One region of the Paraburkholderia unamae genome, then DNA from elsewhere that is predicted to be linked to it. Evidence: predicted binding sites of a transcription regulator. Region 1 holds the regulator's gene; each other region holds the start of a gene.
What was found. The regulator LexA, encoded in region 1, represses DNA repair genes until DNA is damaged. The targets are predictions, from matches to a motif close to ACTGTATNNNNATACAGT.
Positions count from the first base shown of each region.

Region 2: a site for LexA is predicted at 4,526-4,543, ahead of C7402_RS42920 (CppA family protein). Genes of this name have one in related genera too.
Region 3: a site for LexA is predicted at 1,185-1,202, ahead of C7402_RS37660 (VRR-NUC domain-containing protein). Genes of this name have one in related genera too.
Region 4: a site for LexA is predicted at 2,999-3,016, ahead of imuA (translesion DNA synthesis-associated protein ImuA). Genes of this name have one in related genera too.

Region 1 is NZ_QEOB01000027.1:82,959-90,588, forward strand. Features, by position in the region: gene C7402_RS38345 (asparaginase) at 1-225, opposite strand, end outside; gene C7402_RS38350 (CysB family HTH-type transcriptional regulator) at 274-1,200, opposite strand; gene C7402_RS38355 (sulfate/molybdate ABC transporter ATP-binding protein) at 1,296-2,354, opposite strand; gene cysW (sulfate ABC transporter permease subunit CysW) at 2,356-3,342, opposite strand; gene cysT (sulfate ABC transporter permease subunit CysT) at 3,339-4,250, opposite strand; gene C7402_RS38370 (sulfate ABC transporter substrate-binding protein) at 4,413-5,474, opposite strand; gene lexA (transcriptional repressor LexA) at 5,747-6,397, shown strand; gene C7402_RS38380 (hypothetical protein) at 6,441-6,818, shown strand; gene C7402_RS38385 (DUF2939 domain-containing protein) at 6,966-7,630, shown strand, end outside.
Region 2 is NZ_QEOB01000039.1:42,196-49,825, forward strand. Features, by position in the region: gene C7402_RS42895 (oxidoreductase) at 1-289, opposite strand, end outside; gene C7402_RS42900 (AraC family transcriptional regulator) at 384-1,355, shown strand; gene C7402_RS42905 (nuclear transport factor 2 family protein) at 1,378-1,761, opposite strand; gene C7402_RS42910 (TAXI family TRAP transporter solute-binding subunit) at 1,827-2,951, opposite strand; gene C7402_RS42915 (zinc ribbon domain-containing protein) at 3,012-4,094, opposite strand; gene C7402_RS42920 (CppA family protein) at 4,572-4,856, shown strand; gene C7402_RS42925 (ABC transporter permease) at 4,915-5,769, opposite strand; gene C7402_RS42930 (ABC transporter substrate-binding protein) at 5,741-6,931, opposite strand; gene C7402_RS42935 (ABC transporter ATP-binding protein) at 6,961-7,630, opposite strand, start outside.
Region 3 is NZ_QEOB01000026.1:33,753-41,382, reverse strand. Features, by position in the region: gene C7402_RS37670 (DUF3443 domain-containing protein) at 1-416, shown strand, start outside; gene C7402_RS37665 (hypothetical protein) at 472-1,056, opposite strand; gene C7402_RS37660 (VRR-NUC domain-containing protein) at 1,210-3,015, shown strand; gene C7402_RS37655 (ATP-dependent DNA helicase) at 3,012-5,303, shown strand; gene C7402_RS37650 (ATP-dependent Clp protease ATP-binding subunit) at 5,386-7,630, opposite strand, start outside.
Region 4 is NZ_QEOB01000006.1:34,051-41,680, reverse strand. Features, by position in the region: gene C7402_RS13940 (error-prone DNA polymerase) at 1-857, opposite strand, end outside; gene C7402_RS13935 (Y-family DNA polymerase) at 872-2,347, opposite strand; gene imuA (translesion DNA synthesis-associated protein ImuA) at 2,268-2,984, opposite strand; gene C7402_RS13925 (VPA1269 family protein) at 3,334-6,996, opposite strand.

The DNA.
Region 1 (7,630 bases):
GCTGTCGATGCTCGCGACCTGCTCGGCGTGAATCCGCGCGACGGCGTCGAGACCCGGCACGGCCGCCAGCAGTTGCGCGACGCCGATCACGCCCGCCTGGTAGCCGGCGGTGTTCGCGGCGTCGGCCGCGGAGCCCGCAATGGTGCCGCCCGTGGCGAGCACGGCGATGCACGGGAGCGGCCGGCCCGCCGCCGCCGATGAGGAAGTCGAAACGGAAGTATTCATGGCGGCGATTTTAAGCGATCCGCCGCCGCCCGGAAAATCCGTCCGTCTTTAACCCACTTCGCGCAGCTGGCTCGCGATCTGCTGCTCGGAGAGCTGCGGCGCGAACATCTCGATGAGCCGGTACGCGTACTGGCGCAGAAACGCGCCCTTGCGCAGACCGACGCGCGTCGTGCTCGCCTCAAACAGATGCTCCGTGTCGAGCGCGACGAGTTCGGTGTCGCGCTTCGGGTCGTAGGCCATTGCCGCGACCACGCCCACGCCCATGCCCAGTTCGACGTAGGTCTTGATCACGTCGGCGTCGATGGCGGTGAGCACCACGTCGGGCACCACGCCGACCTTGGCGAACGCCTGGTCGATATGCGAGCGGCCCGTGAAGTCCTGGTCATAGGTGATGATCGGATACTCGGCCACGTCTTCGAGCGTGAGGTTCTCGCGGCCCACGAGCGGGTGCGTCTTCGGCACCACAACCACGTGATGCCACGAATAGCACGGGAACGTCACGATGTCCGGGAAGCGATCGAGCGCCTCGGTCGAAATGCCGATGTCGGCCTCGCCATTGATGATCATCTGCGCAATCTGCTGCGGGTTGCCCTGGCGCAGCGCGAGATGAACCTTCGGAAACACCTCGCGGAACTGGTGCACGACCTTCGGCAGCGCGTAGCGCGCCTGCGTGTGGGTCGTCGCCACCACGAGGTGGCCGCTGTCCTGGTCCGCGAACTGGCGCGCCACGCGGCGCAGGTTTTCTGCGTCGAGCAGCATGCGCTCGATCAGTTGATGTACCGCCTTGCCCGGCTCCGTGAGACCGGTCAGACGCTTGCCGCGGCGGATAAAGATATCCACGCCGAGCTCGTCCTCGAGATCCTTGATCTGCTTGGAAACACCCGACTGCGACGTGTACAGCACGTTCGCCACTTCGGTCAGGTTCATGTTCTGCCGCACGGCTTCGCGCACGAAACGCAACTGCTGAAAATTCATGGTCTTCTCTCCGATACTGCTGACCGATTATTCGTTTTAGTCGATGCAAGCACTGTAACGCTCATTGCGCGTGCTTTACGCCGCTTTCTATACCTTCATTGCGCGGGGAATACGCGCAGCCCGCGCGGCACCGCCGTCACGCCCTCGCCCACCGCCAGGCCGAGCGCGCGCCACGACTCGCGGTCGAGCTCGGCTTCCAGCGCACCGCCCGTGCGGCTTTCCAGCTCCACGCGCACCGAGCCGCCAAGCGTCACGACGCGGCGCACATCCACGACGATGCCGTCGCGATGGTCGCTCGCCTCGCGATGCAGCACGAGGTCGTGCGGCCGCACGTAGGCGAGCGCCGGACCTTCGAAGCTTGCGTGCACCGAGATCGGCTGCGCGGCGCCGTCGGCCACGAAGCCGCGCCCGTCCACGCGCCCGCGCAGCCGGTTCGCCGCGCCGAGGAATTCGTAGACGAAAGCGGTTTGCGGATGATCGTAGACGTCCTGCGGACTGCCCACCTGCTCCACATGCCCGTGATTCATCACGACGATGCGGTCGGCCACTTCGAGCGCCTCTTCCTGGTCGTGCGTCACGAAGATCGTCGAGATGTGCAGGTCGTCGTGCAGGCGGCGCAGCCACGAGCGCAGTTCCTTGCGCACCTTGGCGTCCAGCGCGCCGAACGGCTCGTCGAGCAGCAGCACCTTCGGCTCCACGGCGAGCGCGCGAGCGAGTGCGATACGTTGACGCTGGCCGCCCGAAAGCTCGGACGGATAGCGCTGCGCGAGCCAGTCGAGCTGCACGAGCTTGAGCAGCTCGTGCACCTTTTCACGAATCACGGCTTCCGAGGGCCGCTCGTTGCGCGGCTTCACGCGCAGGCCGAACGCCACGTTCTCGAACACCGTCATGTGGCGAAAGAGCGCGTAATGCTGAAACACGAAGCCGACCTGACGCTCACGCGCCCCCACTTCGCCCACGTCCTGACCTTGCAGCACGACCTGGCCCGCGTCGGCGTACTCGAGACCCGCGATGACGCGCAGCAGCGTGGTCTTGCCACAACCGGAGGGGCCGAGCAATGCGACGAGTTCGCCCGGCGGAAAGTCGAGCGAGACGTTGTCGAGGGCGGTGAAATCGCCGAAGCGCTTTTGCAGATTGCTGACGGTGATGCCCATGTTACTGCTCTCCCACTTGAATCGGTTGACGCGCGGCGCGCGGCGCGGCGGCGGCGGCTTGCGAGGGTTGCTGCGAAGCTTGTGCGTACGCGGCCGCAGGCGGCCCGGCGTGCGCGGGAACGTCGTCCGCGCCGCGCAGCTCGGCCGACAGGCGGCGCTCAGCGAGCAGCTTCAGGCCCAGCGTCACGAGCGCGAGCAACGCGAGCAGCGAGGCCACGGCGAACGCCGCCGCGAAGTTGTATTCGTTGTAGAGGATTTCCACATGCAGCGGCATCGTGTCGGTCTGGCCGCGAATATGGCCCGACACCACCGAAACCGCGCCGAACTCGCCCATCGCGCGCGCATTGCAAAGAATCACGCCGTACAGCAAGCCCCAGCGGATATTGGGCAGCGTCACGCGGCGGAACATCTGCCAGCCCGAGGCGCCCAGCACGTGCGCGGCCTCTTCCTCGTCGTTGCCTTGCGCCTGCATCAGCGGAATCAGTTCGCGCGCGACGAACGGGAACGTCACGAAGATCGTCGCGAGCACGATGCCGGGCACGGCGAAGATGATCTGCACGTTATGGTCTTCGAGCCACGGCCCGAGCCAGCCCTGCGCGCCGAACAGCAGCACGTAGATGAGGCCCGAGATCACGGGCGACACCGAGAACGGCAGGTCGATCAGCGTGGTGAGCAGCGCCTTGCCGCGAAACTCGAACTTCGCGATCGCCCACGAGGCAGCGAGGCCGAACGCCAGATTGAGCGGCACGGCGATCGCGGCGGTGATCAGCGTGAGCTTGATCGCCGCGAGCGCGTCGGGGTCGGCGAGCGACTCGAAATAGAAACCGATGCCCTTCGAGAGCGCCTGCCAGAACACGGCGACGAGCGGCACCACCAGAAACAGCGCGAGAAACACGAGCGAAACGCCGGTCAGGAGCCAGCGCACCCACGGCGCTTCGGTGACGGGATCCGGCCGCCGGACGCTTCGTTGTTGCGGCAGCGTGCTCATTGCGCACCTCCGGCAATCGTTGCGCCCGCAACCGCATTCGGCGCGCTGCCTGCCGACACACCCCGGCTCGTGCGGCGTTGCAGATACCACTGCAACGAATTGATGAGGAGCAGCATGACGAACGAGACGCAAAGCATGACCACGGCGAGCGCCGTGGCGCCTGCGTAGTCGTATTGTTCGAGCTTCGTGATGATGAGCAGCGACGTGATCTCCGACTTCATCGGCACATTGCCGGCGATGAAGATGACCGATCCGTACTCGCCCAGCGCGCGCGCGAACGCGAGCGCGAAGCCGGTGAGGAGCGCCGGCAGCACCGAGGGCAGCACCACGCGGCGGAACGTGAGCCAGCGCGAGGCGCCCAGGCACGCGGCGGCCTCTTCCTGCTCGCGCTCGAAGTCCTCGAGCACAGGCTGCACCGTGCGCACGACAAACGGCAAGCCGATGAACGTCAGCGCGACGAGCACGCCGAGCGGCGTGAACGCGACCTTCAAGCCGAGCGGTTGCAGGTACTGGCCGATCCAGCCATTGCCCGCATACACTGCGGCCAGCGAAATGCCAGCCACGGAGGTGGGCAGCGCGAACGGCAGGTCGACGAGCGCGTCGATCACGCGCTTGAACGGGAACGTGTAGCGCACCAGCACCCACGCGAGCAGGAAACCGAACGCCGCGTTGATCAGCGCCGCGCCGAGCGCCGCCGTGAACGTGAGCCGGTACGACGCGATCACGCGCGGCGACCACACGGCACGCACGAACTGGCTCCAGTCGAGCGTGGCCGTCTTGAGGAAGGTGGCGGCAAGCGGAATGAGCACCACGAGGCTCAGGTAAGCCACCGTGATGCCGAGCGTTATGCCGAAGCCCGGCAGCGCGCTGGGCTTGCGTAATCGAAACGTCGATTGAAACGTCGTCATGCTCATCGTCCAGACATGGGTTGCGCGCTTCCTGTGCTCCGGAGCGGCGCCGAAAAGCGCGCCCTTGGGCGCGCTTCATTGTTATGCGGTCGGATTGTTGCCGGATCCCGACCGGTACTGCATTCGATGCTGTCTGCCTAACTGCGTGCCTAACTGCGTGCCTTACTGCGGCTGGTAGATCGAGTCGAACACGCCGCCATCTGCGAAATGCGTCTTCTGCGCGTTGGTCCAGCCGCCGAACGTGTCGTCCACCGTATAGAGCTTCAGCTTCGGAAACTTCGCGGTGAGCGCAGCCGGCACCTTGTTCGAACGCGGACGGTAGAAGTTCTTCGCCGCGATCTCCTGGCCCTCTTCGCTATAGAGGAACTGCAAGTACGCTTCGGCCTGCTTGCGCGTGCCCTTCTTGTCGACGACCTTGTCCACCACGGCGACCGGCGGCTCAGCCAGAATGCTCACCGAAGGCACCACGATCTCGAACTTCTCCGGGCCGAACTCCTTGAGCGAGAGGAACGCTTCGTTTTCCCATGCGATCAGCACGTCGCCGATATCGCGCTGCACGAAGCTCGTCGTCGCGCCGCGCGCGCCCGAATCGAGCACGCCCGCATTCTTGTAGAGCTTCGTGACGAACTCCTTCGCCTTCTGCTCGTTGCCGCCCGGCTGGTGCAGCGCATACGCCCACGCCGCGAGATAGTTCCAGCGCGCGCCACCCGAGGTCTTCGGATTCGGCGTGACGATCGACACGCCCGGCTTGGTCAGGTCGTCCCAGTCCTTGATGTGCTTGGGGTTGCCCTTGCGCACGAGGAACACGATGGTCGACGTGTACGGCGACGCGTTGTCGGGCAGGCGCTTTTGCCAGTCCTTCGCGACGATGCCCTTGTTGGCGAGCGCGTCGATGTCCCAGGCGAGCGCCAGCGTCACGACATCGGCTTGCAGGCCGTCAAGCACCGAGCGCGCCTGCGCGCCCGAGCCGCCGTGCGACTGCTTGATGGTGAGCGTTTCGCCCGTTTTGGCCTTCCACTGCTTGATGAAGGCCTCGTTGATGTCCTGGTACAGCTCGCGGGTCGGATCGTAGGAGACGTTGAGCAGCGACGTATCCGCGTGAGCCGTTGCGGGCGCCATCGCCGCGATGCCTGCGAACGACGCCGCGAGAGGCGCCACGCCGATCACCAGTTTTGCCGCCAGCGTCTTCAGCCAGCCCCCGCGCCCCGTATTGGTCGTGCCCATCTATCTGTTCTCCGTTCTCGTGTGTGGTTTTCAGCTATCGATGGAGGCCAGTCTAGCGATCCGCTTACATCATTAAAAATAATGTTTCTTCATTCTTTAATACGCAAAAGTGGTAAGGACAGAGGAAGTCGCTGTCACAGCACGATTTCGTCCGTGTCAACGCGGGAAAACGGCGTCATGGCAACGCCCGGATGACGAACTTCAAGTAACACTTGAAAAGCGGCGAATACTGTATAAAAATACAGTTACCTGTTCAAACATACAGTGGCGCCATGACCAAACTCACCGCACGACAGCAGCAGGTTTTCGATCTGGTTCGCCGGGCGATCGAGCGCACGGGCTTCCCGCCCACACGCGCCGAAATCGCGGCGGAACTCGGCTTCAGCTCGGCCAACTCGGCCGAGGAGCACCTGCGCGCACTGGCGCGCAAGGGCGTGATCGAACTGGCTGCGGGCGCCTCGCGCGGCATCCGCCTCATGCCGGGGCCCGACGACCTGCCGCACCAGTTCACGCTGCCGCACGCCAGCATCATGCAGCTCTCGCTGCCGCTCGTCGGCCGGGTCGCGGCGGGCAGCCCGATCCTCGCGCAGGAGCACATCTCGCAGAACTACATGTGCGACCCGGCGCTCTTCTCGAGCCGGCCGGACTATCTCCTGAAGGTGCGCGGCCTCTCCATGCGCGACGCCGGCATATTCGACGGCGACCTGCTCGCCGTGCAGAAGAAAAGCGAGGCGAAGGACGGCCAGATCATCGTGGCGCGTCTGGGCGACGACGTCACCGTCAAACGCCTGAAGCGCCGCCCGAACGGCGTCGAGCTGATCGCCGAGAACCCCGACTACGAGAACATTTTCGTCGAGGCCGGCAGCGCGGATTTCGCGCTGGAAGGCATTGCAGTCGGCCTGATTCGCCCTACCGAATTCTGATAAATCCGCTTGCGCGCCCTGCGCGCATTCTCTGGAGAGAGCCATGGAACGCCTTGCCCGCTTGCTGCCCTTCCGTCAATTCGGCCGTCTGCGCCACCTGCGTGGAGTCGCCTCGTGCGCGGTTCGCGAAGTGCGCGCCACAACTGCCGCACTGAACGGCTCGCTCTTCGAAGACACCCCCGAGATGGTGGCGGCCAGTGCGGCCGACCTGCCCGCGCTGCCCTCGGCGCAACCGGCGTTCGCGCGCGTCTCGCTCAACAGCACGATCAACACCGAGCAGCCCATGCGCCGGGCGCCCGTGCGCGTCTACCAAGGCCCGTCGCGGCTCATCCTGGTCGGTACGGTGGACGCCGTATGCCGCGCAATCGACCGCTGCATCGCCGAGCAGCAAAGCGATCTGCCTGGGGCGCTCGCGAAATAAGCGCTCACCCGGCGCCACAATGCAATAAGCGGCAACAAGGGGCCACAAGCGGCACCAAGGCCTTTCTGACGTAAAAAGGGGCAGTGTCGGGGATCGTTTTCGCCGGATTGCGGTCAACACCGTGTTTGAACGATTTGTCCGAATTTGATGACGGAATCCCTGACGCCCCCACGTAAATCCCGAGACTGGAAGAAGCCCGTCGCCATCACGGTCGCGGTTGCCGTGTTTGTGGCCGCGCTCGGCTACGCCTACGCGTCGCCCTATATCGCGGTGAATCGCATGAAGGCTGCTGCCGACGCGCGCGACGCCGCCACGCTCAATCAGTACGTCGATTACCCGGCGCTGCGCGTGAGCCTCAAGCAGCAGGTTGGCGAAATGCTGCGAGAGCGCATTCATGCGGAGCACAGCAGCAATCCGCTGCTGATTCTCGGCGCCGTGATCGGTGCGGCGCTGATCGGGCCGCTCGTGGATGCCTATGCCACGCCGGAGGGCGTCGCCGCGCTACTGAGCGGCATGCCGCCCACGGGCAAGCCCGGCGAGCGTCCTCACGCGCCGCCGCCGCAGGAGGCGGGTTCGCAGTCGGCCCCCGCTTCCGCAGCCGCCCCGGCCTCCCCACCCGCCCAGGCGGCTTCAGGCAATCCCGCGCCCGAAGCGCGGCCGGTCACCACGGCGGGTTATCGCAGCCTCAACGAGTTCGCGCTCACGTGGGATCGCAGCGCCACGGGCGAGCACTATGCCGCCATCTTGCAGCGTCATGGACTCTTCTCGTGGAAGCTCGCGTCGGTCGAGTTGAACGAGGGCAACGCCCCGAA
Region 2 (7,630 bases), on a different contig from region 1:
ATTCTTCCATGATGCCCTCGTGACCATAGCCCGCATTGTTCACGAGGACGTCGATGGGCCCCACGCTCGTTTCGATTTCCGACACGACGCCGTCGATGGCGTCGAAGTCGGTCACGTCGAGTATGCGTCCCAGCGCGGCGTGCGCGGACAACGATTCGAAATCGCGCTTGGCCTGCGCACTGCGCACGGTGCCGACCACGGTGTGGCCCTCAGCCAACGCTTCTTGTGCCAGCGCGCGGCCAAAGCCGCTGCTGACTCCCGTGATGAGCAAGATTTTGCCGGATGCCATCGATGCTTCTCCTGAATGTCGATTGGGTAGTGCATACTAGTCTGATGCCGGCGGCCGAATAAGCCACATTTCGCTATTTATATTGCACAAAACTATGAGCATGAAGCGCGCTGCGTTGCCGCCAGCGGACCTTTCCACGCGAAGCCAGAAGCGCATGGTCACGTTGTTGCGCGCGTTGGCGCCCGAGGAAGGCTACAACCTCACGCCGCTGCCGAGCGTGCGCATCCTGCGCTCGAACCGCCCGCTGTCGCGCACGCCGGTTCTGTACGATCCCGGCATCGTGATCGTTTGCCAGGGCCGCAAGCGAGGCTACTTCGGCGATCAGCTGTATCTCTACGACGAGCGACATTACCTGGCCGTGTCCGTGCCCGTGCCGTTCAGCATGGAGACCGACGCCACGCGCGAGCGCCCGCTGCTCGCCCTGTATCTTCACCTCGATTTCGTGATGGCCGCCGAACTCGCGGCGCAGATCGACCGCGCAGGCGTGATGGAGTCTGTGCAAGCGCCGCAGAGCATGATGTCGACGCCCATGGACGACGCGATGCAAGCGTCGGTGCTGCACTTGCTCGAGGCAATGCAGCGTCCGCTCGAAGCCGCCGTGTTGGGCCACGGCCTGCTGCGCGAGTTGTATTTCCGCGTGCTCACGGGCGCCCAGGGAAGCTCGATGCGCGAGGCGCTGGCCATGCGAGGACAGTTCGGCCGGGTGGGCCGGTCATTGCGCCTCATCCATGCGCGCTACGCGCAGCCGCTCGACGTCACGCAACTGGCCGAGGAAGCGGGCATGAGCGTGCCGAGTTTCCATAGCCACTTCAAGGCGGTCACGCAGGTGTCGCCGATGCAGTATGTGAAATCCACGCGTCTGCATGAGGCCAGGCTACTGATGGTGCGCGAGGCGTTGACCGCGGAGGTGGCGGCACACGCCGTGGGCTACACGAGCCCGTCGCAGTTCAGCAGGGAATTCAAGCGCTTGTTCGGCTTGACGCCGGCGGCGGAGGCGAGGCGCATGCGCGAGAGTTTCGCGATTCCCGCAGCGTTTGCCGACGCGATCTATGTGTCGTCGCACTGAGACGGGCTCGCTGCCACTCGCCTCATGTGATCCGCGCGACCCATTGGCTTCGCCATGCCGGAGCGTCGAACGGATCGCAGAAGTACTGGGTCTCGTGAACGACCTGGGTGCCCCTGAACTCCATGATGCTGACCGTGCAGGTGGCGCGCCCCTTGTATGAAATGATGTATTCGGTCACCCAAAGCGGGCCTTCGCCCTGAATTCTTCTTACGTTGAAGCCCGATGGTTTGTCCGGGTGATGGCTGCGCAGCGCCTGCAAATTGGCTCTCCCGACAATCCGCTCGGCCGATTGGGGATAATCACAGATCGCATCGTCGGCATAGATGGCGTGCTCGGCGTCGAGATCGCCCGCTGCCGACGCGCGCCAATGCGCATCCAGTGCGTCACGTATGCTTGCTTCTGTCATGGGGTGCCTCCGGACGGCGAGTTCTTCGCCAACGGTTCCATAGCGGCGTCCGGTACTGCGCCGCGTTACTTTCCGCAAAGCAGCAGCAGGCGCTCCTGGTCCGTACAAGGCCTTCCGTTGATCTTTTGCGAAGCGGTGGCCCCTTGCGGCGCGGCCGCGCCGTTGGCCGGGCTGTTGGCCGCCTGCATCGCGGCGCGATGCGCGAAACACGCCTTCAGCCGCCGCTCGACAGGCTGATAGTATTGCCACCCCTTGCCAAGACCGGGTAATTCGAGCTTCACCTGCTTCCACTTCGGGTGGCCGTGTTCCTGGAGATTGTCGAAGTTCTCGCAGAGCGAATCGGCAAAGCGCTTCAGGTTGCCGACCGTGTCGCGCAGATTGTAGTCATAGGTGACGAGAAAGGCCTTGACCGTCCATGTCGGCACGTCCTCTTTCAGCCAGTTCGGGTAGCTCGATACGTGGATCGTCGCGGGAAAGTAGGTTTGCCTGGCGCGCGCCGTTTCGGGCGCGTTCGGGTCGACGCGCAGGAAGCGGATCTGCTGTAGCAACTCGGGGTTCATGTCGGTGAAGAGTTTCGCGGGTTGCCCGGCGACGATGATCGCAACGTCGATCTTCTTCACGATCAGCGCGGCAAGCGCGTCTTCATTGCTCAGGTGCTGCGCGTTCTGCTCGGGAATCGGCTGGCCGAACATCAGGCGGTACAGCGTGCTTGCCGATTGCGCAGTGCCGCTGCCAATCAGCCCCACGCTCATCACCTTGTCCTTGATCTCGTTGATCGTCTTCATCGGCGAGTCGTTGCGCACGACGAAGTAAATTTCCTCGTCATAGAGCGGCATGATGAGGCGCAGTGGGCGAATCATCGTGCCCGCCTCTTCGTTGCCGGAATTGGCCATGTCAACATAAGCCTGATAGACGTCCGATTGCACGAGCGCGAGCTTCACGCCCGGCTCGAAACGCATGCGCTGCACGTTTTCCGCCGAACCTTTCGAGGGCAGCACTTCGAGGTCGATGCCGGCCGGTTGGGCAACCCATTTCGACAGGTCCTGACCGATCTGAATGTAGGTGCCGCGCTCGGGGCCGGTCACGATGCGGTAGTGCGCGTCTGGCGCGGCGGCCATGGAAAGTGTCGTGAAAAACAGGGCGATCAGTGCCAGCAGGGCCACCGGGGCCGCCAGAATCGTTTTCAGCATGGTCTCTCTCCCGCGTTGGAGGTGAGGTGCGGCAGACTTCGAAGTGTTATGGAGTCCTGCTCAATGTGCGGTGCCGGTTGGGGTGGATGGTTTCCAGCCGTTTTGCAGGATCGCGCGCTCCTGAGCATCGACGCCGTGGTCGTTGCTCGCTGCATTCGCGGCGCCTGCGTTCGCGGACGGGTTAGCCGTGGCTGTCGTGGTTGCTTGCGGGGCGCCATTCGCAGGATTAGCGGGATTGGGCGCCTTCGTCGAACCGGTCGAACTCGTTGAATTCGGCGACCCGAGCGGCTTCCAGGCCGTTGCGACGATGGCGCGCTCCAGCAACGATTGCGCGTGCTGGCTGCTCGAATCGATTGCCAGGGCCTCCGACGCCTGTTGCTGTGCGCAGGCCCAGGTATGCTGCGCCGCGCATCGCTCTGCGCCCTGCAATGCGTTGTCGCGCCGCTGCTCGCGCGCCGCGATGTCACGCTGGATCGTGCGCGCGTCCTCGTTGTCCGGGTCGCGCGCGAGTGCGGCGCTGTTCGCGGCCTTCGCGTCGAACAGGTTGTTTTCCGCGAGGCTCCTGCGGGCGACGCGCAAGCTGTCGGCCACATCCGTGTATTGCGGCGTCGCACGGGGCGGCGGCGAGGCAGCGGGCGCCCCCGTGTCGGCAGCAGGGGGCAGCGTCGCGTTCGTCGTTTCCCGGGACGCAGAGGTCGAGACCGAGCCGCCCGACGAGTGCGTGCTCTGATCTTCGTTCGCGCTGTCCTGCTTGCGATTGTCGCCAAGCAGCAGATAGGTGGCGTAGCCGAACATGAGAACGAGCCAGAAAAGGAAGAGGCCCTTCGTCAGGATCCATCGTTTCGTGAGCCCGAACGGCAACGCATGCCCGGGCAACTGGTGCGGATCACCGGGCTGCGCCGTCGGGTGGTCGGATGCCAGCGCGGCGGCCGGTGAGAGCTTCGCGGCCGCAGGCACGGGCGGCGCTGCCGCCGTGGGACCGAGCGCTTCCAGCGTGGCTTTCGGATGCGTGCCCAGCGTAACGGTGTCGAGCGGTCGATCCGTGCCGCAGTAAGGGCAGAAGTCGACGTGCTGATAGATCAACCCACCGCAGCGCTTGCACGCAAAGGGGTAACTCGGGTCGTGAGTAATCTGAGCGGACATGCGTGCGTCCCACCGTTATGGCGATGCCATTTCGGCATGCTCAGAATCGTTGTTGAAGCGATCGGCAAGGCCTCGCGGAACCCACGATCTGCATGCACAGGAAAGCGGCGGCGCTGGTCCGAGCGCTACCGCTTGCAGGAAAATATGGTTGATTTCCCACAGCGCGTCAATGTCCGCTGTTGCCTACCGCACATAACGTATTCCCTCGCATGCGCGTGACCGATCGGATCGCGGGATTTCTTGCGGTTCATGCAAGCTTTTTATGCGCGCCGTTTTTATTCATAAGAATAGCTAAATGATCGGATGGATTCGCTGCGCGGGTGTGCAAATAAGACCCCAATTTGGCGTCGTGACTCGCAGGCATTCCCCGGGGCACCGATCCACGCCCACTCACGCCACAATCCAAAATCCACCTTGCGGCGGTGCAAAATACTGTATAAATTAACAGTATGTGTTTACGTCCAGTAGGAGCGTGGCATGGAATCGCTGATCCGCATCGTGAATGATGAAGACCGTCAGGCGTTTGAATGGTTGGTCGCCAACGTGGGCGCGCAGCGCGTCGGGGCGGCGGCGCAACGGCTGGCTGCCGGAGGAAAGCGGCCGTTCGTTTCCGCGCTGTGCCGGTACCTGGGCGCGTGGCCGCCGGCTGCGCGCCGGGGGCGCTCGGTTGCACCCGTTCATACGGCGGTGGGTGACCTGCACCTCGCGCGCATCCGTGAGATGCTCGCACAGAGCAACACGGTGAAGGCTCGCGCGCATTGATGTTTGGGGCTTCTCCGGGCTTCCCGCCGGTGTTCCCGCCGCCGGGAAGCCCGCGGGATCAGCGCTGCGCGCCAAAGCGGCGATAGAGCTGCCGCGCCACATGGTCGAGCAGGAAGCCCAGCGCGCCAATCACGAGCACGACCGCCATCAGCTCCGAATACGCGAGCCGGTCGCGCGTATCGAGAATCAGGTAACCGAGTCCCGAACTCACGCCCAGCATTTCGGCGGGCACGAGCACGATCCACAACACGCCGATGGCGAGGCGCACGCCCGTGAGCACATGCGCGGCAATGCCCGGCACGTAGATGTGCCAGAGCATTTCGGCGCGCGTCGCGGCGAGGCTTTCGCCAAGCTGCACCCAGCGCGCGTCGATATGCTGGACGCCCGACGCCGTGCTCATCACGATCGGCCACACCGCCGCGAAGGCGAGCAGGAAGTACACGGGCGGGTCGCCCACGCCGAGCGACATCACGGCGATAGGCATCCACGAAAGCGGCGAGATCATGCGCAGGAATTGCAGCGCGGGCGACAGCGCCGTTTCGAGCGCCTTCACGCGGCCGATCAGAAAGCCGAGCGGCACGCCTATCGCCATCGCGAACGCGAGACCGACGCCAATGCGCCGCAGACTCGCGCCGATATGCGCGAACAACCGGTCGTCGGTGATGAGCGATGGGAAGGTTTGCAGCGCCGCGAGCGGGCCGAACTGCGCGGCGAGCGCGTTGTGGCGCGCGAGCACCGCCACGCCTGCTGCCCAGAACGCGAGGATCGCCACGAGGCCGAGCACGCCGAGCGAAGCGTGCGCCAGAACGCCGCGCGCACGTTCCCGGTGCGCGCCTTCGCCTGGCGGCGCGGCGCCTCGTGCGGCGCCGGAGTGGGCGGGCAGGCTAGACAACGATCGTCTCCGTGCGCGCATACGAAGCGGGCAGGCCAAATGTCTTCATGCCGCCGACGGCTTCGATGCTCTTTTTCACGAAGCGGTCGTCAACGAGATCGCGCGCCACGAAGGCCGGGTCCAGCGCCTTGATGAACTGCCCGTTGCCTTCGACCTGCGTCGCCTTGAGCCGCCGCACGAGTTCCTCGGTGTACGCGGGGTAAGGATAGGGCTGGAAGTCGATGCGCTTCTCGTGCCAGTCGCCGTGAATGATGGCGCGGTCGCCCAGATAGCGCGCTTCGTCGGCGGGCGTGGGCGCGAGCACGCTTTGCAGCAGGCCGGCCGCGTGTGGCGTGTAGTGATTCTCGCCGCTCTTCGAGAGCAGTTGCGCGGCTTCTTGCGGATGCGCGCGCGTCCACACCTGGGCCTGCACGATCGCATTGACGACCTTTTGCGACCACGCGGGCCGCCCGGTCAGGTCGCGTTCGTGCATGAACACCACACAGCACGCGTGATCGCGCCAGACGTCGCCCGTGAAGCGCAGGATCTTGCCGACCTTGAGCGCCTCCGCTGCCGCGTTGAACGGCTCCGCCACGATAAAGCCCGCGATCTGCTTCGCGGCGAGCGCGGGCGGCATGTCGGAAGGCGCCATCACGACGAGGCGCACTTCGTTGGACTTGAGCGCGCCGTCCTTCGCGAGCACCGGCGTGAGGCCTTGCGCGCGAAGCATGTCTTGCAGCACGACGTTGTGAATGGAGTACCAGAACGGCACGGCAAAGGTCTTGCCGCCCAGATCCGCGAGCTTGTCGATCTCGGGCGCGACCGTGAGCGCCGAGCCGTTCACGTGATTCCACGCCACGACCTTGGCGCTCGCCTGGCTGCCGTAGCGTGCCCAGATCGTCATCGGCGAGAGCAGGTGGACGACGTTGACCTGACCGGAGAGGAAGGCCTCGACGAGCTGTGCCCAGCTGCGCAGCAGCGTGGGTTTTTCGACCTGCAAGCCCGCTTGCGCGAAATAGCCGTTGTTGTGCGCGACGAGCAGGGGCGCCGCGTCGGTAATGGGCAGATAGCCGATCCGCAGCGGCGCGTCCGGTTCGCTCGCGGCACGCGCGTCGAGCGCGCTGAGCAGCGGCGCGGCGCCCGCGACCGTGAAAAGCGATGCGAGCTTGAGCCACTCGCGGCGGGTCATCGGAAACTGGCACATGCGGTGGTCGTCCTCGTGGGTTGCGGGTTTTACAGGTGGGGCGCGGCGGTGCGCGCCATGGAGTCGTGCAGCGCGCTCACGAGCCGCACACGCAGCGCGCCGAGCGCTTCGACGTGCGAGTGGCGCGGCGCGGGCACGTCGACGGTGAGATCGAGCGCGATGCCGCCCTGCCCGAGCACGCACACGCGGTCGGAAACGAGCAGCGCCTCGTCGATGTCGTGGGTGACGAGCAGCGTCGCGGCCTGCGTGTTGCGTACGACCTGCACGAGCAGGCGCTGCATGTCGGCGCGCGTGACTTCGTCGAGTGCGCCGAACGGTTCGTCGAGCAGCAGCGTGCGCGGCTCGCGTGCGAGTGCACGGGCGAGCGCGGCGCGCTGCGCCATGCCGCCCGAAAGCTGGCGCGGCGCGAGATGCGCGGCATGTGCGAGGCCCACGGCCTGCAATGCCGTTGCCACGCGCGCCTGGCGCACGCTGCGCGTGAGTGCGGGCTGGCGGCGGAAGTTCAGGCCGAACGCCACGTTGCGCTCGACCGAAAGCCAGGGCAGCAGGCACGGGTCCTGAAACGCGAGCGCGACGTCGGGGCGCGTGCCGTCGAGCCGCGCGCCGTCCACGCGCACTTCGCCCGCGGCCGGCGCGATCAGCCCGGCGGCGATGCGCAGCAGCGTGGACTTGCCCGCGCCGCTCGCCCCGAGGATCGAC
Region 3 (7,630 bases), on a different contig from region 1:
CGAACAACGCGCTCGGCGGCGCGACCGTGCTGCGCGCGAACACCGGCACGGGCTACGTGAAGACGACGACGTCGGACGGCACCGTCTATTCGCAAAGCTATATCGACAGCGGCTCGAACGCGCTCTACTTCAACAACTCGACGCTCACGCGCTGCGGCCTCTGGTATTGCCCGAGTTCGCCCGCGAGCCTCGGCGCAACGATCAGCGGCCTCGACGGCCTGGGCGCTTCAGTGAACGTTACCGTCTCGAGTTCGACGACGCTCCTCGCGAGCGGCAACTGGGCGTTCAATGACCTCGCGGGCTATAACGCCCACGCGTTCGGCTGGGGACTGCCGTTTTTCTTCGGGCGGCGCGTATTCACGGCGATCGAGGCCCAGGTCACGCCTGCGGGGACCGGGCCGTACTTTGCGTTCTGAAGGACAGTGGCGGGGATAGCGGCAACGGCACAGCGAGCGCCCCGCCCGAGTCGGCTTACTCGCTGTCGTCGTCCGGAGCGGGCGTGGTCTTCGCGAGCACCGGCGGCGCCAGCCAGCGGAACGTCGAGAGACCCGTTTCGTTGAAGGTGCACTCCGCGGCGGCGGCGGGCCGCACGGCCTTCTTGATGCCGAGCTTTGCGGCAAGCGCCCCGATCGGCGTGGTCGGCGCGGCTTCGGTGCTCTGGGTGGCAACCGGTGCCGTGGGAACCGCCATCATGCCGGGCACCACCGTGGCCACATTCGCCGGCGCCGCGAGTGCGTTCGACTCAGGCGAGCCCGAGTTCTGCGCCGACGCCGCGCGCGCCGCTGCCGACGCGGGCTGCGCAGCCCGCGCCGCCTGCGCGGACGATGCCGGCTCGGCAGGCGCCATGCCGTGATCGAGTTGCCCTTCGATCACGACGCGCGCGCCGCGATAGGTCGTCGCGCTATGCGTGACCTTCAGCTCGCCGAACGTGGTGTCGGCCAGCCGGTTACGCATCTCCTCTTCGCAGGCGCCGGTATTGCGGTATTGCGCCGCGCATCCCGCGAGCAGGGTGACCGCGGCGGCGAGGCCGGCGAAGCATGCGTTCCGTTTGTTCATCGCTCTTCCGTTTTTCAGGCTGCGGCAATTGTAGCGTACGGGCCGGGGAATCCCTTAGGCCACTCGCGTGAACGGCGCTAACCGGTCTACTGAGCCCGGCAAGCCCCCGCGAGCCTGCTATCATCGCCGCTGTATATCCGTACAGTGCCACGCGTGCTTCCCGACTCTCCCGATCCGTTCTACTACCTCGCGAACTTCGAGCGCGCGCTCGCGTGGCTCGACGCCCGCTGCGCCGACCTGTTCGGCGAGGCCGAGCGCCGTTTCGTCGACGATTTCGCCCGCCTGCCGCAGCCCGCGCGCGCACTTTTCGTGCGCATGCTCATGCGCCTCGGCCCGCACTTTCGCGCGAGCCGCCTTCAATACGACGAAATCGGCTGCCCGCGCGCGGCCGCCGCGCCGCTCGTCGCGGCGGGCTGGCTCGACGGCGCGCCCACGCTCGAGCTCGGGGCGCTCGCGCCGCTCGTGACGAAGGCCGAGCTTCAGGCGCTCGCGTCAAGCCTCGGCATCACGTTCGAAGCGCGCGCCACCCGCGCCGCCACGCTCGAGACGCTGCACGCCGCCGCGCCCGAGCCGCGCGCGTGGCATGCCTGGTTCCCGGCTTCGCCCGATACCGTGCTGCTGTTCGCCGCCGCGCCGCTTTGCGAGCGCCTGCGCCTCATGTTTTTCGGCAACCTGCATCAGGACTGGACGGAGTTCGTGCTCGCCGACCTCGGCGTGTATCGCTACGAGAGCGTGCCGCTGGACGACGCCTCGCGCGCGTTCCAGCGCCGCGACGATATCGACGCGTATCTCGCGCTGCGCGACTGCCGCGAGGCGCTGGACAGCGCGCTCCGCGACGCCGCCAGCAACGCGGCAGCGCCGGCCGATGCCGATGCGGCCATCGCCACGACGCTCGCCACGCTCGACGGCCTCGCTGCGCGCACTCATGCCAACCCCTGGCTGCGCGCACGCCACGACAAGCTGCGTCACGCCGTGGGGCTCGCCGCCGAGCGCGTGGGCGCGGCCGAACTGGCCTGGCGCGCGTATCTCGACTGCGGCCATCCCGAGTCGCGTTACCGGCGCGTGCGCGTGCTCGAACAACTGGCGCGACGCGACGAAGCGCTCGCGCTCGCTCAAGCCATTGCCGCCGCACCCGCGAACGAGGAAGAAGCCCAGCGGGCGACTCGCACGCTCGGGCGTCTCGCGCGCACACGTGCCAGGTCGAAGGCCACGCCATCGGCCGCCGCCGCGCCGGCATTCGCGCAACGCGAACTCACGCTGCCCCGCGCACCCATGGGCCTGCGCGTCGAGGAAGCCGCGCGCCTCGCGCTCGCCACGACGGACGCGCCCGTGTTCTACGTCGAGAACACGCTGATCAACGCCCTCTTCGGCCTGCTCTGCTGGCCCGCGCTGTTCGCGCCGCTGCCGGGCGCGTTCTTCCATCCGTTCCAGCGCGGCCCCGCCGATCTGCACGCCGCCGATTTCGTCACACGCCGCGCCACGCAGTTCGAAGCCTGCCTCGGCGAACTCGATACGCAGGCGTACCGCGAATCGATCGTGCGGCGCTATGCGGAGAAAGCCGGCATCCAGTCGCCGTTCGTCGCGTGGCCCGCGCTGAGTGACGACTTGCTTGCGCTCGCGCTCGACTGCTTTCCGGCTGCGCACCTGCGCCTGTGGTTCGAGCGGCTGCTGCGCGAGCCCGTGGCGAACCGCTCGGGCCTGCCCGATCTCGTGCGTTTCTGGCCACAGGAGCGGCGCTATGAGCTGATCGAAGTGAAAGGCCCTGGCGACCGGCTACAGGACAACCAGCGCCGCTGGCTCGCGTATTGCGCGACGCATGACATGCCGGTCTCGGTGCTGCAAGTACGCTGGCCCGGCGAATCCGCCGAATCGGACGAATCGGACGAATCGGACCAGAGCGACAAGACCGACGAAAGCGGCGGCGCGAGCGCCACCGCGCAGGCGTCGAACACGCCATGAGCTACACCGTCGCCGTGCGCACGCTGTGCGAATTCACCGCGAAGCGCGGCGACCTCGATCTGCGCTTCACGCCCTCGCCCGACGCCGCCGACGGCCGCGCGGGCCACGCCGCCATCGCTGCGCGCCGCCCGCCCGGCTACGAAACCGAAATCGCGCTCAGCGGCACGTTCGCAACGCTCACCGTGCGCGGCCGCGCCGACGGCTACGATCCCGCGCGCCGCAGGCTCGAAGAGTTCAAGACCTATCGCGGCGACCTCGATGCGATGCGCGAGAACCAGCGCGCGCTGCACTGGGCGCAACTACGCGTTTATGGCGCGCTCATGTGCGAAAAGCTCGGCGTCGATGCGCTCGAACTCGCGCTCGTTTACTACGACATCGGCTCGGGCCGCGAGACGGCGCTCGTCGAAACAGCCAGCGCCGCGGACTTGCGCGCCGCATTCGAGGCACAATGCCACCGCTTCGTCGCGTGGGCCGAGCAGGAAACCGCGCACCGCGCCGCGCGCGACGCCGCGCTCACCACGTTGCGCCTGCCGCATCCGGCGTTTCGCCACGGCCAGCGCGATCTTGCCGAGGCGGTCTGGCGCGCGGCAACGCAAGGACGCTGCCTGCTCGCCCAGGCGCCCACGGGCATCGGCAAGACCATCGGCACGCTCTTTCCCCAACTGAAAGCGTGCCCGCGCTCGGCGATCGACAAGGTGGTGTTTCTGAGCGCGAAAAGCTCGGGGCGGCAACTGGCGCTCGACGCCCTCGCCACGCTCGCGGGAATTCGCGAGGAACCGCACGCGTCACCGCAATCTGAGCGCCTGCCCCTGCGCGTGCTCGAACTCGTCGCGCGCGAGAAGGCTTGCGAGCATCCCGAAGCGGCGTGCCACGGCGAATCGTGCCCGCTCGCGCGCGGCTTCTACGACCGGCTGCCCGCGGCGCGCGCGGCTGCGCTCGAACGCGTGCGGCTCGATCGCGCCACGTTGCGCGACGTGGCAAGCGAGCATGCCGTCTGCCCCTACTACCTCGGCCAGGAACTCGCGCGCTGGAGCGACGTGATCGTCGGCGACTACAACTACTGGTTCGACACGAGCGCGATGCTGTTCATGCTCGCCGCGCACAACCAGTGGCGTGCGAGCGTGCTCGTGGACGAGGCGCACAATCTGCCCGAGCGCGCCCGCGCGATGTACTCGGCCGAACTCGTGCAAACGCGCATCGACACCGTACGCCGCAACGCGAGCGCGCCGCTCAAGCGCGCGCTCGCCCGCCTGCAAAAGCACTGGAACGCACAGAACGCCCTGCAACCGGACGCCTGGCGCGCAAGCGACACGCTGCCCGACGGACTCGTGACGGCGCTGGGCGACGTGATCGGCGCGATGGGCGACCAGCTCGCCGAGCCCGCGCTCGTGCGCGACCCCGAGCTGGAACGCTTCTATTTCGACGCCCTGCATTTCACGCGCATCGCCGAGCGCTTCGATACCCATTCGCTCTTCGATGTGACGCCTGTGCCGGGACAACCCGCGCGCCGCCCGCGCTCGACGCTCGCGATCCGCAACATCGTGCCGGCGGACGCATTGCGCGCGCGCATTGGCGCGACGCACAGCATCACGCTCTTTTCGGCGACGCTCTCGCCCACGCATTACTACACCGACATGCTCGGCTTGCCCGCCAACACGGTGAGCATCGATATCGACACGCCGTTTCGCGCCGAGCAGCTCGACGTCCACATCGCCCGCCATATCTCGACGCGCTACAAGGACCGCGAGCGTTCGCTCGAAGCGCTTGTGGCACGCGTGGCCTCGCAATACGCCGAGCGCCCCGGCAACTATCTGTGCTTTTTCAGCAGCTACGACTATCTCCAGCAAGCCGCCGATGCGTTCATGCTGCGCCACCCGCAGGTGGAAGTCTGGCTGCAATCGCGCACGATGGACGAAGCGGGCCAGCAAGCCTTCGTCGCGCGCTTCGCGCAGGGCGGCTGCGGCATTGGCTTCGCCGTGCTCGGCGGCGCGTTCGGCGAAGGCATCGATCTGCCCGGCACGCGCCTTATCGGCACGTTCATCGCGACCCTCGGCATGCCGCAGGTGAACCCCGTGAACGAAGCCATGCGCGCGCGCATGCAAGCGCTTTACGGCGCGGGTTTCGACTACACCTATCTGATTCCTGGCCTGCGCAAGGTCGTGCAGGCCGCGGGCCGCGTGATCCGCACGGAGGACGATCGCGGCGTCGTGCATCTGCTCGACGACCGCTTCGGCCAGCCCGGCGTGCGCGCGCTGCTGCCCGCGTGGTGGCGCATTGCCGCCGGTTGATCAAGAGTCCGAATCATTTTGCAATGAAAAAACGGCTGGCGCGACGAACAGCGCCAGCCGCATCAGCCGTGCCACGAACGCGTCAGGCCGGCTTCGCCTTGCCCGCACCCTTGCTGTTCTTCTTTGGCGGCGGAGGCGGATCGCCTTCCAGGTCGTCGGCGGCCAGCTCGGAGGCGACCTCGTCAACGGGCGGCGTATCGGCTTTCTTCGCCTTCTTCGCGGGCTTGCCCTCCTTCACGTCGGGCGGCACCGCGATCTTGTTGACCGTCACCTCGTCGTTGGTCTTGTCGTAGCCGATCTCGACGGTGTCTCCCGACTGCAACGCGTCGCCGAGTATCTCTTTCGCGAGGCGCGTCTCCACTTCCTGGCGAATCTGCCGCTTGAGCTCGCGCGCGCCGAACTCGGGCTGATAACCCGCTTCCACGAGATGATCGACAAGCGCATCGCCCATACGGAGCGTGATGCCCTGCGCGGCCGCCGTGCGCGTGACACGGTCGAGCTGGATCTGCACGATCGCCCGGATGTTGTCGCGCGAGAGGGCATGAAACACGATGATCTCGTCGATCCGGTTGAGGAACTCGGGCCGGAAATGCCCCTTGAGCACCTTCATGAGTTCCGCACGAATCGTCTTTTCGTCGAGCCGCGACTTCTCGGGGCGCTCGAGGTTGTCCATGATGATGGACGCGCCCAGGTTGCTCGTGGCGATCAGGATCGTGTTGCTGAAGTCCACCACGCGTCCCTTGCCGTCGGTCAGGCGACCGTCGTCGAACACTTGCAGCAGGACGTTGTAGACATCGGCGTGCGCCTTCTCGATCTCGTCGAGCAGGATCACGCTATAGGGGCGGCGGCGCACGCGCTCGGTGAGCTGGCCGCCTTCGTCATAGCCGACGTATCCCGGCGGCGCGCCGATCAGGCGAGCCACCGTATGACGCTCCATGTACTCGCTCATGTCGATGCGGATAATGGCCTGCTCGTCGCCGAACACGGTTTCCGCCAGCGCCTTCGCAAGCTCCGTCTTGCCGACGCCCGTGGGCCCGAGGAACAGGAAGGTCGCGATCGGCCGGTTCGACTGGCCGAGACCCGCGCGCGACAGACGCACGGCGTCGCTGACCGCCACCACCGCATCTTCCTGACCCACCACACGCTCGCGCAACGTCTCCTCCATCTTGAGCAGCTTCTGGCGCTCCTCCTGCGTGAGGTCGGCAACCGGAATGCCGGTGAGACGCGAGACGACCTCGGCAATGGAAGCCACCGTCACTTCCAGCGTTTCCGAACCCGTCTTGCGTTGCCAGGCCTCGGTGAGTTCGTCGAGCTTTTCCTGCTTCTCCTTGATGCGTTCTTCGAAGCCCTTGGCTTCGTCAAAGCGCTTGCGCGAGGCCGCATAGTCCTGCTCGCGCTTGAGCTGCACGATCTCCGCTTCGAGCTCCTGAATGTCGGCGGGCCGCGAGGTGGCACCGATGCGCACGCGCGCAGCCGCCTGATCGATCAGGTCGATCGCCTTGTCGGGCAAGAAGCGCGACGTGATGTAGCGATCGGACAATTCGGCGGCAGCCACGAAGGCGTCGTCGGCGAAGGTCACCTGGTGGTGGGCTTCGAGCTTGTCGCGCAGCCCGCGCAGGATCACGATGGTCTGCTCGACCGTGGGCTCCGGCACCAGCACGGGCTGAAAGCGCCGTTCGAGCGCCGCGTCCTTCTCGATGTACTTCTGATACTCGTTGAGCGTGGTCGCGCCAATGAGGCTCAACTCGCCGCGCGCGAGCGCGGGCTTGAGCACGTTCGCGATATCGAGCCCGCCTTCGCCACCGCCCTGCCCCGCGCCGACGATCGTATGCAACTCGTCGATGAAAAGAATCAGTTCGTCGTGCTTCGCCGTGACCTCGTCGATCAACTGCTTCGCGCGCTCCTCGAACTCGCCGCGATACTTCGCGCCCGCGACCATCGAGTTGATGTTCACTTCGACCAGGCGCTTGCCGCGCAGCACTTCGGGCACGTCGCCGTTGACGATACGCTGCGCGAGCCCTTCCACGATGGCGGTTTTGCCCACGCCCGGCTCGCCGATCAGCACCGGGTTGTTCTTCTTGCGCCGCGCGAGCACCTCGATCGTGCTCTCGATTTCCTGTGCGCGGCCGAGCACGGGGTCGAGCTTGCCTTGCCGCGCCATGGCCGTGAGGTCGCGGCCGAACTTGTCGAGCGTCGGCGTGCCCGTGGGCGCATCGACGCGGCCATCCTCCGCGCCCTTGCCCACCACCTTCACGACCTTCTGGCGCAGCGCCTCGGGCGTCACGCCGTACTTCTTGAGCAGCGCGCCCGCAATGCTGTCCGGCACC
Region 4 (7,630 bases), on a different contig from region 1:
ACAAGTTCGTCGGGATATTCATACCGCAGTTCGTCGAGCGAGAATGTGCAGCGCCGCGCGATTGCAACGGTTTCAGCGAGTGCTCTGGCAGGATACAGGTTCGCGAGGCGCAGGCGGGCTCGAAGGTGCTGCTCGGCGTTTGGCGCGAGGTCATATCCGCAATCAGCAACGGGTCGGCCAAGCCGGATTGCCGTGAGGACGTCCTGAAGCGGTTTGCGTGAGCGCACATGCATGACCGGAGCGCCCGTTGCAACGATGGGCACGCCATGACGCACGGCTATCTGTTCGACCACACCGCGGTGGATGTCATCCATCGCGCGAGCGTGGAGCGTCAGCGCGACCCATGCACGCTCACCGAATGTAGTGGCGAACCATTCCATCTGCACATCAAGGCGCGCCTCGTCTGCCGGATATTCCGGGCTGAGGATCGCAATGCATTCGGGGAGCGACTTTAGATGGGCGTGAGGAGGCTCTGGATGGTCAAGATCTCGCGTCGCCAGACGATAGCTACCTTTGTCGGCACGCATGCGGCCGAGCGTGATCAGTTCGCTCAGGTTGCCATAGCCCTCGCGATTCATCGCTAGCGCGGTAAAACGAAGCGCGGGCAAACCATCAGCATTGGTCAATCCAAACTCGGAGCCGACGATGAAGGGAATGCCCGCTTTCTTCGCCTCAACGTGCGCGCGTACGACACCCGCGAGCGAGCATTCGTCGGTCACTGCGATCGCGGTATAGCCTAATTGCGCTGCGCGCTCGGAGAGATCGTCCGCGTGCGACGCTCCGCGGAGAAACGAAAAATTTGAGACGCATTGAAGCTCTGCGTAATCGGGCAGTGCGCCATAGGGCGAAGCCAACATCACTCGCTCCGGGGCTAGCCGAACAGGCCATGCAGAAACCAGCGCGGCTCTCGTTCATCGCTGACGCCAACGCGCTCGCGATAAATCCAGTAATGCATATGGTTCTCTGCTTCGGCGACAAAATAATCACGGGTTACTGTTTCTTCGTCCTGCCAGCCGCATTCGATCCGTTCACCCGGAGAGACCATCCGCAGTGGTGTCCCGTAAAACGGTCGGTGCCCACGCATGATGAGTTCTATGGGCTTGTCTAGCAGCCACGAGGGACGCGGCAGGTCACGCGGCAACTCTCGGCCCGCCCTTGCGTAGTCGCTTGAAATGGGCACCCATCGAGCAGCGATTTCGGGTCGGAAGTCCGCTATCGGATTGGGGCGCAAAACGTTTTCTGCTCCCAGTCGTGCTGTCAGCAGTTCCATTAGTCGTGCGTGATCCTGGATGGAGCCACCCGGTTCCGGAAATAGCGAATCGCTCGGTGCCTCAGCCTCGCGCACATCCTTCGCTTTGAGCCGCAGCGCGATAACGGGCGCGGCAAGTTCGACCCGTGCAAGCCGCTCCTTCAGGAGACGAACGAGATGCTCCTCGTGCCAGGTGGGTTCTCCGAGTGCAATCTCAAGCTCGGTTGGTGGAATCGCTTTGCGCCCGCGCTCATGCTCTAGCGAAAGGACAAAACGGGCTATTGCCAGCTTGCGCGAGGCTAACCAGCCTGTCATCTGGAGGGTGAGTCGTCGCGCGGCAAAAAGCGTCGCTTCGACGTGTTCGATGCGATCAGGGAGTTCTATCCGCTCATTGAAGATCGGCGGCATGGTTATCCACTCATGTGCTTCAGGGGCTGCTGCCGTTGCGCGATCAAGCACGTCGAGAACGGCTGTGCCGCATCGCTTCTTCAATCCTGCGCGCGGCAATCGCATCACGTCAGCGATCGACGTGCAGCCCAGTCCCTCGAACCACTCCGCAAATTTGCGCGCTGCCGGTACAGCGGTCACCGGGACACTCATAAATCGACGGGACAAGGTTCGAATCGAGACTGCAAAGCCGCCGTCAACCCGTGCAAGAAGCCAGGCGGCCTGTGCCGTGGGCGCGACGGATATGGAACCCGTCACTCCAAAGGCCGTAATTGCGCTGCGAATGCGCTGACGCAAAGAGCGCAAACCACCGAAAAGCCGCAAGCTTGCCGTGACGTCCGCAAGCACGACATGCTCCTCGGTTACGACGACATTGGGTGTGAACTGAAGAAGAGCAAACGCAACACTCCTGACTGTCTGCTCTTCGCGTGCCACGTCGCGCTCCCTCAGGTCCGCATTCGGTGCGAGGGTGAGTACCCCGCCTCGGCGCATGCCTGCAACTATCCCGTGAGCGTGCGCCGTCGCGTCTAACGCGAGTACGCGGCCCTTTTCCAGCACCACGACGCCAGCGTCATGCGCTGGCGTGTGCCACGTCGGGCAAAAGCTCTCGATGGGCAGGCGCGGCAGATGAACGCCGATCCAGTGGTGCATTTCGGTTCAACAGGACAGGTGAAGGTGACAAGGGGACGAAAACGGGCTGATCTCGGTGAGGTCCGCGACGCTTGACGAATGAGATATTCAGCCCACCCTTGACCGCTTCCAACGCTATGCGCAGCGGCGCCGGAGATGTTGAGCTTGCTGCCGCAATAGGGCGGAAAAGGAAGAAAAGCGTTTCCGACCGCTGCGCAGACAGCTGCAATCGCCTCAGGGCTTCCGGACGGATGTGCTGCTGCCAGAAAAGCAGGGTGCCGACAGTCCCAGCCCGCAGAATTTGCTCGGCGGCCCACAATGCGTCGGCGTTCGAGGATGGAGACAGCACGCGGATGTTTTCGACATTGAGTCCCCACCATGAAAAGGCGGTTGGTTGGAGCGTGTGGGGTGGCTGCAGCAGCATAACTGACCGCTTCGTCGCTGCACCCAGCGCTGACTTGAGCAAGCGGAGCTCGCCACAGCCTGGCTGTTGTAGCAAAATCTCGCTCAAAGATCCAGTGGGCCAGCCGTGACCCGGCAATTCAGCGTCAAGCGCCTCGTACCCACTGGCCACTGTTCGGGCTCGTGCCGATGCTAGCTGCGACGCACGCCATAGATCCGGGTGGATATCTTCGATCTGCGCAAGCGGCAAAGCCATTTCCGCCCCCTAATACTGTACATTCATACAGTATCGTACCGGCGAATATGCGTCTGCGCAAGCCGTTATGAAATAGATTCTCCGGTCGTGGTTCAGGATGGCGCTTGAATCTTCGTGGGCCACCGCTGCCACGCGCGGGTACACGATTAGATAGCATTCGGGCCAGAAATTGGGGGCAAGCTACAAAGCTTTTTGCACGGTTAGGCCGCCAAAGGTGAGATCTTACGGGACGGCTGCTTTTTGATCGTCGATCCACAACGTCAAATTTAGGGCGCGATAGCGAATCTAAAAGCTCAAGAGCCTTTCCCTGTTCCAGCAACGTAGTGGTCCGTTTTTCGGTGAACAGCTATCAATCGGGCGTGTCTGGCCCAGATAGATCGGCAACGGTTCGCTTTCCGGCGGCGTCAGCGAGTACCTCATCCACCCAACTCAAGAAGCTATTCCGATTTTCATCCTCCACGCATAGTGGTGACGAACCGTCCAATGAATCTTGAATCCCTTTAATGCCAACGAGGCGTTCAGCAAATGAAGCCATCAGATAAGCTGCGTTATGACGTGTCCGATCATCAGGAATATCAATTAATAGATAGCGCGATCCTTCCGTTCTCAACACGAGATCCATAAATCTGACACACGATTCACGCGCGCCAATACTGCAGCGTTCAATCCCGCCTAACATAATCGCGCTATCCAATATGTTCTTGACAAGCGAAAAGTCTCCCCCGCTTTCGAGGCGTACCTCAATCTGACGCCTGATCTCCTCACTTTCGCCAAGCGAAAGCAATGTCAGTTCTTCATCTTCTGAGTCAGCAAACGACGCATCGTCCGTTACCATTCCTGATGCCAACTTCTCCGACTCCACAAACATCTTGTAGCGGTTTGTCCACTCGAGAATCAGCACTTCAGATTTCTTGTCGATTGCGGAAATCTGCTCCTTTAGCAATTCGGCCTCAAGCGCGAGCTTCTTTCGGCCATTGGTGTCCAGATCTGACGTATCTCGCCACGACAATTCATGCAAAGCGTCTTGGACGCCGTTTCGCGTTCTACCGATACCTCTCAATTCGAGCATAATTTCGTTCATTGCTTGGGCTTGCTGTATGAGAAATGCCGGACCGGTACTGAAGAATCGGCAGTTTCCACATCCTCCGATGATTGCGGAAAAACGTGGTTTCGCGCGGGCGTCGGAATCGTCAAGGTTAGGAATGGCAACATGGCATCCCGTTCCACCAAGGGGGCAGATACCGCCGGGGACAATTTTCCAGCCCCAAAACTGGAGCAGAAGATCCGCGTCGCGATGCCGAGCGTATTGACGATTAAATGTCCACTTTTTTTCCTGATGAGCGAGCGTGGCGCGGTGCCGATCCCAGCCGTACACAGTCTGGTTTTCAGAGATATTTTTAATAATTAATTCGGTAACTCCGCGGGACTCGGGGCGATTGTAGTGCGCGGTCATCACAGCGGTGAGGTGGGCGACGACCAGTTCCTGCACAATGTGAATAGGCACTCCCATCTCGATCAACCAGGAAATCCCCGCCAGTCGAACGCTATAAATATCATACAGACTGACTCTGCCACCCGTAGTCTTTCGGGTGAGTTCAACTGTTTCACCTTTAGCTGCGAGGCGATCTTCAGTCTCGGCACAGAGCGCGTCGAACAATTCTGTAATTTTCGCGTGCGAAACGGGAAGGTAGTGCTTCGTTCGGCCTTTGTCGTTCCGGAAAAATTCCGTGGAAAGGTCAAGGAAAAGAGGGGTGAATGCAGGAAGAAATTCGGAATGTTTCTGATTGACCGCAACCTCATCAGAACGTGAATCATTGAAAAATACCGGAGTTGGATGTGGGTAATGCGCATTAATCCATTCCGTCTGCGAGCGCAGAAGATCATATGGCAGCCTTATCCATCGAGCTGTTTCGACTCCAAGACTACCTGCTTCGTCCTCGGACAGGAACGGCCACGGAAGCTCATAGCCCTTGCGGTCGCGGGGCGCCCACATTTGGGTCTTGTTTGTGGAGACGAAAATGCAAGGCTCAACGACCCCCAATAGGCCGTCCGTGAGGGGTTGTATGACGCCACTCGGTCGACCGTAACGCTGGAGATGTGACGAGCCATCCGCGTATCGCCATGCGGACAAGGGATGCGTGTTCGTCACATACGATTGAGTCAAAAAACTCCAGATACATTCGTCCATCAGGCCTCTATCCAACCATCGCACTTGCTTGGGACGCAACGGAACGATCAACAAAAGCGCTAACAGGCGCGCTCGTGTTGGACACCACACTATCTCGGCTTCGCTATTGAAACTGTCTCGCTTAATAAAAGTATCGTTAGGACATGCGGTCTTCGCCCACTCAAAAGTTGGATCCCCATCCTCATCAGGATCGAGGAGAATCTCAATCATGTCCTCTTGGACCGAACGTGGCAGACGCGGTCGCGGGCTCTTGGGGCCTCTGTCTATCGAGAAAGGATTCTTGATTCCCTCGAACGGATCAGCAGGCAAGTGCAGTCCCGCGTCCGGCGAAACAAGCAATGCTTTCGCTACAATTGAGAAAGCACGCGCCACTTCATGCCAGTACGACCACGCGGTCGATTCGCTTATCTTCTGGGATGCAACCCGATTTTTAAGATGAGAGAAAAAACTCCCTGCACAAAGCGGTGCGTTAGAATTAAGGAGATCGTTGGCCTCAATATCGCCGGGGGTACGAAATCCTCTTTCTTCTACCCAGTCCACGATCGTCCGCATTGCCGCATTGAAATGCTGCTCCCCGGAAGCACTTGAGTTCTCGAAGATCTGGGTGAATCTGTTCCACTCGCCGCCCAACCGTCCGGCAGACGCTCTCAACTCGGCGGGACTTCTGGGCTTGTGCCGCGTCTCAGGTTCGTTGCGGGGCTTACTGCTGATTGGAACCTCGAACTCGGCCCTAACCAATGCGCGGGCGGATTTCCTGCCGTCAAGAAGCGACAGAGGCCAGGGCGGAAGATCCCTCCTCGATAACTGTATTGCCTCAATGGACGATCGGTAGAGAACCATTGAGCTTGTTACACCTCGCTTAAGAAGATAGTTTGTTCGTTCTACTATGTTCTCCGGAAAATCAAAAGGCGAGCGGATCGTAGACGTGAAAGTGACACCCCGAATCAAACGACGATCGGAAGTCGTGAACGGTGAGTCTGTAAGGGAAAAGACCTTATCAAGCGTTTCAGCGGCAGCCCTACATGGAATCGTATCGTAGGAAAGCAGTATCGAACGATTTAGCGCTAGGGCTGCGAGAAGAACTTCCGCTGCGTAAGCTATGTGCAAGACCTTGTAAAGTGCGATTTCGTGAGTTGTCTGAAGTGGAGTTACCCCGAGCTCATCCAGCAGTTTGAGGGGCGCGACGTTACGCGAAAGAACTTCATTGCGTGGGAACTTATGATCAAATGTAAATCTTGCTATTTGCAGCAAAAATTCCAACGCATTTTCGATTTCGAGAGGGCGAAGCTTCTCTAAAAATCTATTAACTTCAGTGGAATTGAAAAATGATAGATTATGAGATTTATATTGAAACCTGACTGTAATATCGCGAGATTTATGCAATTTTAAAAATATATCGGATAGGGTATCGATTCTTCCAGGTAGATCCAAATCAGGTATTTTTGATACGAGTCGTGCAATACCGATCCACGCTTTTCCGCGTTCCTGGTAACCGATATTTAGCCCAAATCGGGCAAGCGCCGATCTCTTCAACTTAAACTCGATGTCGGGGAGCTCGAAGGACAATTCGTCATTGGCGACGAAATCTTCACCGAATTCGGTGAGAAGTCGCGTTGCGAGGGCTGTTAGTGATTGCTTGATATACTCCGAGCCAAGATCCTCAGAAAGTTTCAAAAGGTCACTTGAATTCAATGAGCTATCCAGAATAACCACCTTCTGGCTCGTGTTGAAAAGGACCTCCGACTTAGACCAATAGCCCACGGCTCTATCGAGTACGCTAAGGTCTCGTGTGACCGCGGAAGCATTGAGTTCAGCTTTGTCCATCGTATGTAGCTCCCTACAGCGAGCACGAAGATGCTCGAGCGTCAATTATCATCGCCAAGTCCCGCGATCCACTCCTTCGCCGACTCCCATTGAGCGGGTGTAAGTAGGACCCTCAAATCGCTAGGCGCGCAGGCGACAAGACACGTGAGGTTGTCCCGTCGCTCCACGCGCAAGGCCGCCACCTCCCCTTTGAAAACAGTTCGCAAAGCGGAGAGAAGTGGCACAGGCATATCGGACGTTTGGGGGAGAATCTCGATTGGTAGCGAGAGATCCTCAGTTGGGCCGAGTGCAAATGCGGACGTGAGAGAAACTGGACGTGTCTTCGTTTCTCGTTCTAGCAAGAGCGATAAATTCTTGTTCTCCGTAACGAGCCTGGTGTTGTCATCGCGTAACAAGTCGATGCAAAGTCGGACCTTCGGGTCTAATCCTTCAGCCGGATAAGCGTCGGGTTGCCGGGGATGAGCCGATTGAGGATTGCTTCGCCGCGGATCGCGATGCCGTTTAGACAAGTGCGCCGCATACTCACTCATTCGCGCGGCGATATACAGCTTAAGCTCGCTATTGTTCTGTATCGTTTGGGGCCGAGGTCCTCCAAATTGTTCCGTGGCCACTGCTGCAACGCGGCTGTAGTTCA